Regions from separate parts of the Thioalkalivibrio sp. ALE12 genome, predicted to be linked through region 2. Evidence: predicted binding sites of a transcription regulator. Region 2 holds the regulator's gene; the other holds the start of a gene.
The links. Region 2 encodes sigma-54, which starts transcription at its own class of promoters, with help from an activator protein. Its sites were predicted from a motif close to TGGCANGNTNCNTGCTT; they were not measured.

Region 1: fliL (flagellar basal body-associated protein FliL) is a predicted target of sigma-54. The motif match lies at 4,130-4,146, and genes of this name have one in related genera.

Annotation. Positions count from the first base shown of each region.
Region 1 covers NZ_KB905905.1:107,948-113,477, forward strand. The annotation lists gene fliG (flagellar motor switch protein FliG) at 1-206, shown strand, start outside; gene F614_RS0100510 (FliH/SctL family protein) at 203-922, shown strand; gene F614_RS0100515 (FliI/YscN family ATPase) at 919-2,301, shown strand; gene fliJ (flagellar export protein FliJ) at 2,298-2,744, shown strand; gene F614_RS0100525 (flagellar hook-length control protein FliK) at 2,810-3,904, shown strand; gene fliL (flagellar basal body-associated protein FliL) at 4,196-4,693, shown strand; gene fliM (flagellar motor switch protein FliM) at 4,704-5,530, shown strand, end outside.
Region 2 covers NZ_KB905909.1:32,953-38,482, reverse strand. The annotation lists gene F614_RS0108940 (HAD family hydrolase) at 1-403, shown strand, start outside; gene lptC (LPS export ABC transporter periplasmic protein LptC) at 442-987, shown strand; gene lptA (lipopolysaccharide transport periplasmic protein LptA) at 968-1,495, shown strand; gene lptB (LPS export ABC transporter ATP-binding protein) at 1,492-2,262, shown strand; gene F614_RS0108920 (RNA polymerase factor sigma-54) at 2,352-3,833, shown strand; gene hpf (ribosome hibernation-promoting factor, HPF/YfiA family) at 3,850-4,188, shown strand; gene F614_RS0108910 (PTS sugar transporter subunit IIA) at 4,192-4,659, shown strand; gene hprK (HPr(Ser) kinase/phosphatase) at 4,711-5,530, shown strand, end outside.

The sequences.
Region 1 (5,530 bases), on a different contig from region 2:
GCGCCGACGACGACCTGAAGGACAAGATCTTTCGCAATATGTCCAAACGTGCCGGCGAGATGCTGCGCGAGGATCTCGAGGCCAAGGGTCCGGTGCGTGTCAGCGAGGTCGAGGCCGCGCAGAAGGAGATCCTGTCGGTGGCTCGGCGCCTGGCCGAGAACGGCGACATTGTGCTTGGCGGTGGCGGTAGCGAGGCCATGTTGTGAGCGACAGCTCGGCGGCCAGGCTGTATACCGACGCCTCGGCGTCGCTGTGGGAGCCGCCGGAGATCGGTGACGACGGTGTCCATCCCCCGCGCCGTCTGCCCACCGCCGCCGAGATCGAGGCGATCGAGGAAGAGGCGCGCAAGAACGGTTTCGAGTCTGGCTATGCCGAAGGTCACGAACTGGGCCAGAAGGAGGCGGAAAAGGCGGCCCGGGCGCGCGAGGACAAGAAACTGCGCGAGACGGTGGCCGCACTGGAGGCGGTGGCCGGCAGTCTCGCCGATCCGCTGGCCGATGCAGCCGACGCCCTGGAGCCGGAGCTTTTGGCCCTGGTGACGGTCCTGGCGCGCAAGGTCGTGCAAAGCGAGCTGGAGTCCCGGCCGGAGCAGATCCGGGCGGTTCTCGAGGGCGCGCTGGCTCAGTTGCCGGGACGCAACCAGGAGGTGCGGGTGCATCTGAACCCGGAGGACCAGGGGCTGGTCGAGACCTACGCCGAGCGCGCGGACGCGCGCATCACCTGGGTCCCGGATCCGGGCCTGGCACGCGGCGGGTGCCGGGTGGAGGCGGGCGCGGCGAGCGTGGACGCGAGCCTGGAGCGGCGCTTGCAGCATGCGGTCGAGGCCCTGTGGAACGGCGAGTATGCCCCGGCCGCTGACGCCGAGCCCCGGGATGACAGCGCCCATCAGGCGTCCGACCGCCCGGATGCGGAGGAGTCATGAGCACTCCGATCGACGAACTGCGCCGCAAGGGCCGCGAACGTCTGAGCACGGGGCTTCTGGACCGGTTGCAGCAGTCCCGGGGTCGCGTGGAGCGGGTCAACCCACCCCAGGCGGAGGGGCATCTGTCGCGCCTGACCGGCCTGACGCTGGAGGCCGAGGGTCTGCGCCTGCCGATTGGCGGGCGCGCCCTGATCCACGGCGAAACCGGAGAGCCGGTGCCGGCCGAGGTGGTCGGTTTCCAGAACGAGCGCACCTTCCTGATGCCCGAGGAACTGGCGACGGGGCTGACGCCCGGGGCGCGCATCGAACCGCTGGACAACCAGCGCCAGATCCCGGTGGGCGAGGGGCTTCTGGGACGGGTGATCGATGCCAACGGGGCACCCCTGGATGGCCAGGGGCCGATCCGCACCCATGATTTTGGGCCACTGGCCGGGCGTCCGATCAACCCGCTGCAGCGCGCGCCCGTGCGCGAGCCGCTGGATGTCGGGATCCGGGCGATCAACGGCCTGCTGTCGGTGGGGCGCGGCCAGCGGCTGGGCCTGTTCGCGGGTTCGGGGGTCGGCAAGAGCGTTCTGCTGGGCATGATGACGCGCAACACCACAGCGGACGTAATCGTGGTCGGCCTGATCGGCGAGCGTGGTCGCGAGGTGAATGAGTTCATCCACGAGATCCTGGACGAGGAGTCGCGTACCCGTACCGTGGTGGTCGCGGTTCCTGCGGATCAGTCGCCGCTGCTGCGCCAGCATGGTGCCTGGGTGGCCACGGCGGTGGCCGAGCATTTCCGGGACCAGGGGCTGCACGTGCTCCTGCTGATGGACTCCCTGACCCGGTTTGCCCAGGGGGCGCGGGAGATCGCGATGGCCATTGGCGAGCCGCCCGCTTCCAAAGGCTATGCGGCGTCGGTGTTCGCGCGCCTGCCACAGTTGGTGGAGCGGGCGGGCAATGGCGATGTCGGCGGGGGCTCGATCACGGCGTTCTACACCGTGCTGGCCGAGGGTGACGACCAGAACGACCCGATCGTGGACGCAGCGCGGGCCATCCTCGACGGTCATGTGGTGCTCTCGCGGGAGATCGCAGAGACAGGCCGCTACCCGGCCATTGATGTCGGGGCGTCCGTCTCGCGTGTGATGTCGTCACTGATCACTCCGGAACACGAACGCGCGGCCCGCCGCTTTCGTGATCTGGCCGCCACCTACATGCGCAATCGCGACCTCATCGCGGTGGGGGCCTACCGCAAGGGCGCCGATCCGCATCTGGACGAGGCGGTGGCGATGCATGAACGCCTGGAGGCCTATCTGGGGCAGGGCCGCGACGAGGCCGTCAGCTTCGACCGCGCCCGGGATGATCTGCTGGCACTAGTCGGGGGTGGCGCGGCATGAACCCGAAGCGCCTGGAGCGCCTGCTGCGGCTGCGCAAGATCGAGGAAAGCGAGGCGACGCGCCAGCTGGGCGAGCGGCTGCAGCAACTGGATGCCATCGCCGGCCAACGCGAGCGCCTGGAGACCTATCAGCGGGAATACCTGCAGGCAACCCTGCCGGACGATGCCAATGCGCTGAAGTGGCTGGCCGGCATGCGCGACCAGCTGCGCTCCGCGCTGGAGCAGCAGGATCTGCGCATCCAGGCGGCCGAGTCCCAGGTGGAGACGGCGCGCCAGGAGTGGCTGGAGCGCCATCGAAACAGCCTCTCGCTGGAGAAGCTGCTCGAGCGCCGGCGGGCCGAGACCGCGCGGCATGACGCGCGGCGCCAGCAGACGGAACAGGATATGTGGGCCACCCGCCAGGCCCATGCGCGCGAGGCAGACGCGCGTTGGCAGGGTTCTTGAATGGACCCTGAGTATCGATTGAGGCAAGGGCCCGGGGATGACCCCGGCAGACCGAGGATTCGGCAATGATCGCAACACAGAATACGGGCCAGGGCATGCTGCCGCTGCTGCAACTGCTGGGCGGCAGCTCGATGCAGGGCCTGGACGACCTGAAAGGCCTGCAAGGCCGCCTCAAGGGCCAGGACGGCGAGGACTTCCTGGCCATCCTGGAGCCCCAGATGGAGTCGCTGCTGGCCAGCCTGGGCGTTCCCGGCGAGGAACTGGAAGGCCTGGACCTGGAGGCGATGCTGGCGCGACTCCAGGACTTGCTGGACGGGCAGCCCCTGGCCGCGGATCCCGAAGGGGGTGGCAATGCCTTGCCGGTCGCCGCGCTGATGGCTGCGACCCAGGAACCGGGACGAGCCGAGGTGCCCCGCGCCGAAGGTACCCCCGCCCGGGGAGGAGGCGAGGAGCGGGCCCTGCCGGTGAAGCCGCTGCCGGCCGCGGTCATGCGGCTGTTCGTCGAAGCGGCCCAGGCCAATGCCGGACGGGATGGCGCGGTTGCCCTGAAGCCCGACGTGGTGGGTGCGCAGGGAGGCATGGCCCGCGACAACGTCCTGGAGATCCTCGCCCAGTGGATGGGGCAGGGGGGTGACGAGGCGCGCCGCGGCCGTCCCGACCCCCTGAGCGGGGTGCTGCCGGCCCAGGGGCTCGGGCAAGCCGAAGGGACGGACGGGGCGCGGGCGCTGCCGCGCCTCGATCTGACACGACTCCTGCAGCAGCCCAACGGGGCCCGGGAGCTGGCCGACCAGGTGCGCATGCTGGCCCAGGCGCAGGGCGGGCGTACCGAACTCAAGCTGCACCCGCCGCAACTGGGCAGCCTGGATGTGCGTGTGCTGGTCGAGGGTGATCGCACCAGTATCCAGTTCATCAGTGCCAACCCGGTGACCCGCGAGGTGCTGGAGGCGGCCATGCCGCGCCTGCGTGACAGCCTGGCCGAGAGCGGCCTGATGCTGGACGATGCGACCGTGTCCGACCACGCGGCCGAGGAGCAGGCGGAGCAGGAGGCCGGCGAGACGGCGCTCGCGGCGGATGACGAGGCCGCCGAGGCCGAGGACCGCGAGGCCGCCGATGGCAGCACGCTCTCCATGCTGAACCGGCGCCTGGACCTGTTTGCCTGACCGGCCGTGCTTGGGTGCAGCCGCGGCCTGCGGCCGTGGCTGCAGGCCCGTTCCTGCGCTTATGCCGGCTTCCCCCATGTTCCCGTGTGCCGCCAAGATTCCGTCTTTCACGGCGGCCGGGCGGCCGATTCTTGACGTTCTTCATGTTTTCCGCGCCCGCGTTTGCCCCGGAAAACCGCCAGTGACCACCCGTAACTGACGGATTAAAAAGACTAAAACGACTTCTGGCATCAGCCTTGCTATGGTCTGTACCGAGAACGAATCCTCGGTTTACCGGACAGCGGGTGCGATATGGCAGAGAAGGAAGTCAATCTGGACGACGACGAAGGCGGCGCCCCGAAGAAGGGCGGGAAGGGCAAGCTGATCGTCCTGATCCTGGTCGTCCTGTTTCTCGTAGCCGGCGGTGCGGCGGCCGCCTGGTTCTTCCTGATGGCGGACGGTGACGATACCGAGCAGGTCGAAGCCGGCCCGCCCGAGCGGCTGTACACCAGCCTCGAGCCGATGACGGTGAACATCGAGGCCCCGGGGCGCATCCGTTACCTGCGCGCGGAACTGTCGCTGGTGACCCATGACCCGGCGGTCGCCGAGGCCTTCGAACGGCACCTGCCGGCAATCCGAAACGACCTCCTGGGCATCCTGGCGGAACAGCGCTACGAGGATCTCAATACCCGCGCGGGCAAGGAGGCCCTGGCGGAAGAACTGAAAGAGACGATCGCCGGGATCCTGCGTTCCCGCGATGCCCCGGACGCGGTCGAGGCCGTGCTGTTCAACGAACTGGTGATGCAGTAGGAGCCCCGTCATGGCACAGACGGATATCCTCAGCCAGGACGAGATCGATGCCCTCCTGCACGGCGTGGACGAGGGCGACGTCGAGACCGAAGACCCGTATCCGAGTGATGGCCAGGCACGCGAATTCAACTTCGCCACCCAGGACCGGATCGTGCGTGGGCGCATGCCCACGCTGGAGATGATCAACGAGCGCTTCGCGCGTCACCTGCGGGTCCGTCTGTTCAACGTGCTGCGTCGCTCCGCCGAGATCTCGGTGGTGGGCACCCGCATCACCAAGTTCTCCGAGTACATGCATTCGCTGTTCGTGCCCACCAGCCTGAACCTGGTGCGCGCGCATCCGTTGCACGGCACCGGGCTGTTCGTGTTCGACCCGAAGCTGGTGTTCATCCTGGTGGACAACTTCTTCGGCGGCGACGGCCGTTACTACACCCGCATCGAGGGGCGTGACTTCACCCCGATGGAGATGAAGGTGGTGCACGGCGTGCTGGAAGGCGCGTTCGAGGACATGCAGAAGGCCTGGCAGCCGGTCATGGAGCTGGAGTTCGAGTTCCTGAACTCCGAGGTCAACCCGCAGTTCGCGAATATCGTCTCGCCGACCGAGATCGTGGTGATCAGCGAGTTCCACATCGAGCTCGACGGGGGCGGTGGCAACCTGCACGTGACCCTGCCGTACTCGATGATCGAGCCGATACGCGAGCAGCTGGACACCGGTATCCAGTCGGACCGCTCCGACGTGGACCAGCGCTGGATGCACGCACTCCAGGAGGAGATTCAGACCGCCGAGGTCGAGATCAGCTCCATCCTGGCCGAGACCGAGGTGACCGTGCGCGAGCTGCT
Region 2 (5,530 bases):
CGACGGCCACGGGATCCGCCTGGCGCTGGACGGCGGCCTCGACATCGCCATCCTGACCGGGCGCACCTCCGGGGTGGTCGAACACCGCATGCGGGACCTGGGCGTGGAGCACCTGATCCAGGGCCGCCGCGACAAGGGCGAGGCCCTGCACGAGTTGCTGCAGCGCACCGGCCATGACCCGGCGGAAGCCGCCTTCATGGGCGACGACATCGTCGATCTGCCGGCCATGCAGCGGGTCGGGCTCGGGATCGCGGTCGGGGACGCCCACCCGCTGGTATGCCGCCACGCCCAGTGGGTCACCGAGGCCCACGGCGGGCGCGGCGCCGTGCGCGAGGCCTGCGAGGGGCTGCTGGCCGCGCAGGACCGGCTGGACGCCCTGCTCGAGACCTACCTGAACGGATGAGCCGGCGGAGACGCAACCGGTACGGTCTGGCGCCGCCGTTGGTCCTGTTCACGCTGGCGTGCGCAAGCCCCGCAACCGCCGAGGTCACCCCGCCCGAGGGCGAGGTGACCCTGCAGATCGACGGATTCACGCTGCACGCCACCGGCGACGACGGTGAGCGGACCCACCGGCTGCAGGGCACCCGACTGCGCGAATTCGGCCGCGACGGGCCGCAGTGGGTGGATGACCCGGAACTCGACCTGTTCGCCGATGGCGGTATCGAATGGCGCTGGACCGCCCCGGCGGCCCTGCACCGCCCGGCTGACGAAACCCTGGACCTGGTCGGCCCCACCCACGGCGTACAACCAGCCCGCGGCGAACGCGTGCAGACGGTCATCGACTCGCGGGATGTACGTATCGCCACAGACACCATGGTCGCCACCTCGGACGCCCTCTCCACCCTGAACCAGCCCGGGCTGTTCCAGCGCGGCACCGGCCTGCGCGTGGACTCGCGAGCGGATACCATAGAGCTGTTCCATGACGTGTACTCGCTCTACAGCGAGGCGAGCGAGGAGGACCCCGCGCATGACCCCGATCCCGAATAGCCGCCGCCTGCCGGGCCTGCTTGCGGCGGCCGGCCTCCTCTCCGCCCTGCTGGCGACGCCGGCCCTGGGCCAGCAGGGATCGGGACCCTCGCTGCCGGTGGAGATCACCGCCGACCGCGCGGAGATGGACGAACGCCAGGGCCTGGGCACCTACACCGGGGACGTGATCGTGATCCGCGGCGACATGACGCTGGAGGCCGACACGGTCTACGTGCGCACCCGGGATCGTCGCCCCTACGAGATGGAGGCCCACGGCGAGCCGGCCCGCCTGGAATCCCCCGACCCCGAGACCGGCGAGATGCGCATCGCCACCGCGCTGCGCATCGACTACCTGCTGAACGAGGACCGCATGATCCTCACCGACCAGGCCCATGTGATCACCACCCGCGAAGAGGCGCGCGGCAAGCGCATCACCTACGACCTGACCACCGACGTGATCGAGGCCGAACGCGGCGAGGGCGACAGCGAACGCGTACGCATCACCATCCAGCCACGCGACGACGAATGAACGCACCCGCCACCAGCCCGGCGCCGGCACCCGCCGAGGCCCGTGATCGCCTGATCGGGCGCGAACTGACCAAGCGCTACGGCCAGCGCACCGTGCTCGACCAGGTGGATGTCGACCTCGCACCCGGTGAAGTGGTCGGCCTGCTGGGTCCCAACGGCGCCGGCAAGACCACCTGCTTCTACAGCCTGGTCGGGCTGATCCGTCCCAACGCCGGGCGCATCACCCTGGGCGGGCACGACATCACCCGCGCGCCCATCCACGTGCGCGCCCGCGCCGGTCTCGGCTACCTGCCCCAGGAGGCCTCGATCTTTCGCCGCCTGAGCGTGTGGGACAACCTGCAGGCCGTGCTGGAACTGCGCCCCGGCCTGGACCGCCACGAACGCCGGCGTATCGGCGACGCGCTGATCGAGGAGTTTCAGCTCGAGACCGTGCGCCACAGCCCCGGGATCGCGCTGTCCGGCGGCGAACGTCGGCGCGCCGAGATTGCGCGGGCCCTGGCCGGTGACCCGCAATTCATCTGCCTGGACGAGCCCTTTGCCGGGGTGGACCCGATCTCGGTGGGCGATATCCAGGATGTAATTCGCCACCTTGCAGCGCGCGGCATCGGGGTTCTGATCTCCGATCACAACGTGCGCGAAACCCTCGGGATCTGCCACAGGGCCTATATTCTGAGCGAGGGGCGCCTGCTGGCCGCCGGGACACCCGACGAGCTACTGGCCGATCCCCAGGTGCGCCGGGTCTATCTCGGCGAGAATTTCCGCCTGTGATTCCGGCACGCGCACAACCCGCGCCGGTGCACAAACCACGAGGCAGCATTTAAGATCGCTCTTATGGTCACCCGCGACCCGCACAGCCAATGCTGAAACCCGGCCTGAATCTTCAGCTGGGTCAAACGCTCACCATGACCCCGCAACTGCAGCAGGCCATTCGCCTGTTGCAGCTGTCCACGCTCGAACTACAGGTGGAGATCCAGCAGGCGCTGGAGAGCAACCCCATGCTGGAACAGGTGGAGGACGAGGACGACATGGGCGGGGCCGAGCGCCTGGACGCGGAGGGCGAGGTGGTGGAAGGCGACCGCATGGAGGCCACTACCACTAGCGATGACGTGATTCCCGAGGAGCTCACCACCGACAGCCGCTGGGACGACATCTACGAACCGCCGCCCGCCCCCAAGGGCGTGGATGACCGCGACCCGCTGGAAAACACCAGCGACGACGACGGCGAGGGCCTGCAGGACCACCTGCTGTGGCAGCTGCACCTGAGCCACCTGACTCCGCGCGACCAGCGCATCGGCGCGGCCCTGATCGACGCGATCAGCCCCGACGGCTATCTCGAAGGCGACCTCGAGACGCTGGCCGAGACCATCAGCCGCGGCGAGGAAGAGCCCGTCGGCGTGGATGAGGTCGAGGCAGTCCTGCACTGGATCCAGCAGTGCGACCCCCTGGGCGTGGGCGCGCGCGATCTGCGCGAATGCCTGGAGATTCAGCTGCGCGAACTGGCCCCGGACGCCCCCGCCCGCGAGGCCGCCCGGGCGATCCTGGAACACGGCATGGACAGCCTGGGCAAGCGCGATTATAAAGCCCTGCAACGCCAGTCGGGTGTGCGCGACCCGGACGAACTGGCGCGCGCCCTGGACCTGATCCGCACCCTGAACCCGCGACCGGGCGCGCAGATCAGTGCCGCCACCTCCGAATACGTGGTGCCCGATGTCTACGTGCGCCACACCCCGGAGGGCTGGCGCGTGGAGCTGAACCCGGAGATCGCGCCACGCATCCGTATCAACGACCTCTACGCCGGCATGGTGCGCCAGGTATCGGATGCCCGCGACAGTGCCTTCATGCGCGACCAGCTGCAGGAGGCGCGCTGGTTCCTGAAGAGCCTGCACAGCCGCAACGACACCCTGCTCCGCGTTGCCGAGGCGATTGTCCATCGCCAGCAAGGCTTCCTGGAACATGGCGAGGTCGCGATGCAGCCATTGATCCTGCGCGATATCGCCGAGATCCTGGAGATGCACGAATCGACCATCTCCCGGGTGACCACCCAGAAATACATGCACACCCCGCGCGGAGTCTTCGAGTTCAAGTATTTCTTCTCCAGCCACGTCGGCACCAACGACGGTGGCGAGTGTTCCGCCACCGCCATCCGTGCCATGATTCGCGAATTGATCGACGACGAACCCGCGAACAAGCCGCTCAGCGATGCCCGGCTCGCCCAGATCCTGGCGGACCGGGGCATCAATGTGGCGCGTCGCACCGTGGCCAAGTACCGCGAGGCGATGCACATCCCTTCATCCAGCGAACGCCGGCAGATGGCCTCCATGCCCACCGGCCACAAGTAACCAAGGAGTCCCGACCATGCAGATCAACCTGACCGGCCACCATGTGGACCTCACCGACGCCCTGCGCGACTACGTCAACGAGAAGTTCGCGAAGCTGGAACGCCACTTCGACAAGGTCATCGACGTGCACGTCGTGCTGACCCATGAGAAGACCCAGAACCAGTTCAACAAGGCCGAGGCGAATCTCCAGGTCAGCGGCAATCACATCCACGCCGAGGCCTCCCACGAGGACATGTACGCCGCCATCGACGCGCTGATCGACAAGGTCGACCGCCAGCTGATCAAGCACAAGGAAAAGGTCAAGGATCATCACCGGGCCGAGGGCGCCCAGCGCAATCGCGAGCAGGCCTCCTGACCCATGTCCATTGCCGAGTTGATCACCGCCGAGCGCATCCGCCTGGAGCCGGAATGCTCCAGTCAGAAGCGGGCCCTGGAGGCCCTGTCGGAACTCCTCGCCGGCGGCGGTGATGCCGGCGGACCGGGCAGCACCGCGATCTTCGAGGCCCTGTCCGCGCGCGAAAAGCTGGGCTCCACCGGCCTGGGCCATGGGGTTGCGATCCCCCATGGCCGCCTGGCCGATCTCGAGGCTCCGCGCGTGGCCGTCCTGCGCCTGGAGAGCGGCGTCGACTTCGACGCCATGGACCACGAGCCGGTCGATATCCTGATCGCCCTGCTGGTCCCGGAGGCCGCCACCAGCGATCACCTCGACCTGCTGGCCCAGCTGGCGCGCGGGCTTTCGCAACCGGACACCATTGCCGCCCTGCGCCGGGCCGGCGATGCCGCCAGCCTGGAACAGGAACTCGTCCGCCGCTTCCGCGAGGGCTGATCCCGTGCGCCCCGCACCCTGCCACGCCACCGATCCCCGCCGGCCCTGCTCATGAACGAGGCACTGGGCGAAGGCGGGATTGCCCGCGACATCAACGTGGAGAGCCTGATCCAGGCTATGGGCAACCGCCTGGATCTGCGCTTCGTGCATGGCGAGCACGCCGCCCCCGACCGCAAGCTGGTCGGCGAGGACGGGGATGACCTGCCTCTGGCCGGCCACCTCAACCTGATCCGACCCAACCGCATCCAGGTCATCGGGGACTTCGAGGCCCGCTACATCGCCGGCCTCAGCGACGACCAGCGCAACGACCTGATCCTGGAGATGGCCCGCACCGGCACCACCGCGGTGATCTTCGCCGAGGACACCTGCCCGTTCTCGGAGATGCCCCATGCCCCGCAGGAGGCGCTGCCGCTGATCCTGTGCTCCAGCACCAGCAGCCACGAGATCATCGCGCTGCTGCGCTACTTCCTGCAGCAGCGTCTGGCGCACTTCGAGGTGCGCCATGGCGTGTTCATGGAGATCCTCGGCATCGGCGTCCTGATCAGCGGGGCCTCCAGCGTCGGCAAGAGCGAGGTGGCGCTGGAGCTGATCTCGCGCGGGCACCGCCTGATCGCCGACGATGCCCCCGAGTTCGCGCGCATCGCCCCCGACATCGTGCGCGGTCACTGCCCGGCCCTGCTCCAGGACCTGCTCGAGGTACGCGGCCTGGGGGTGCTGAACATCCGCGCGATGTACGGCGACTCCGCAATCAAGGGCGGCAAGTACCTGCGGCTGATTATCGACCTGCGCGATCACGGCGAGCCCTCTCCGGTCCCCGACGACCGGCTGAACGGGCGCCGCGGCGAGATCGACATCCTCGGCCTGCGGATTC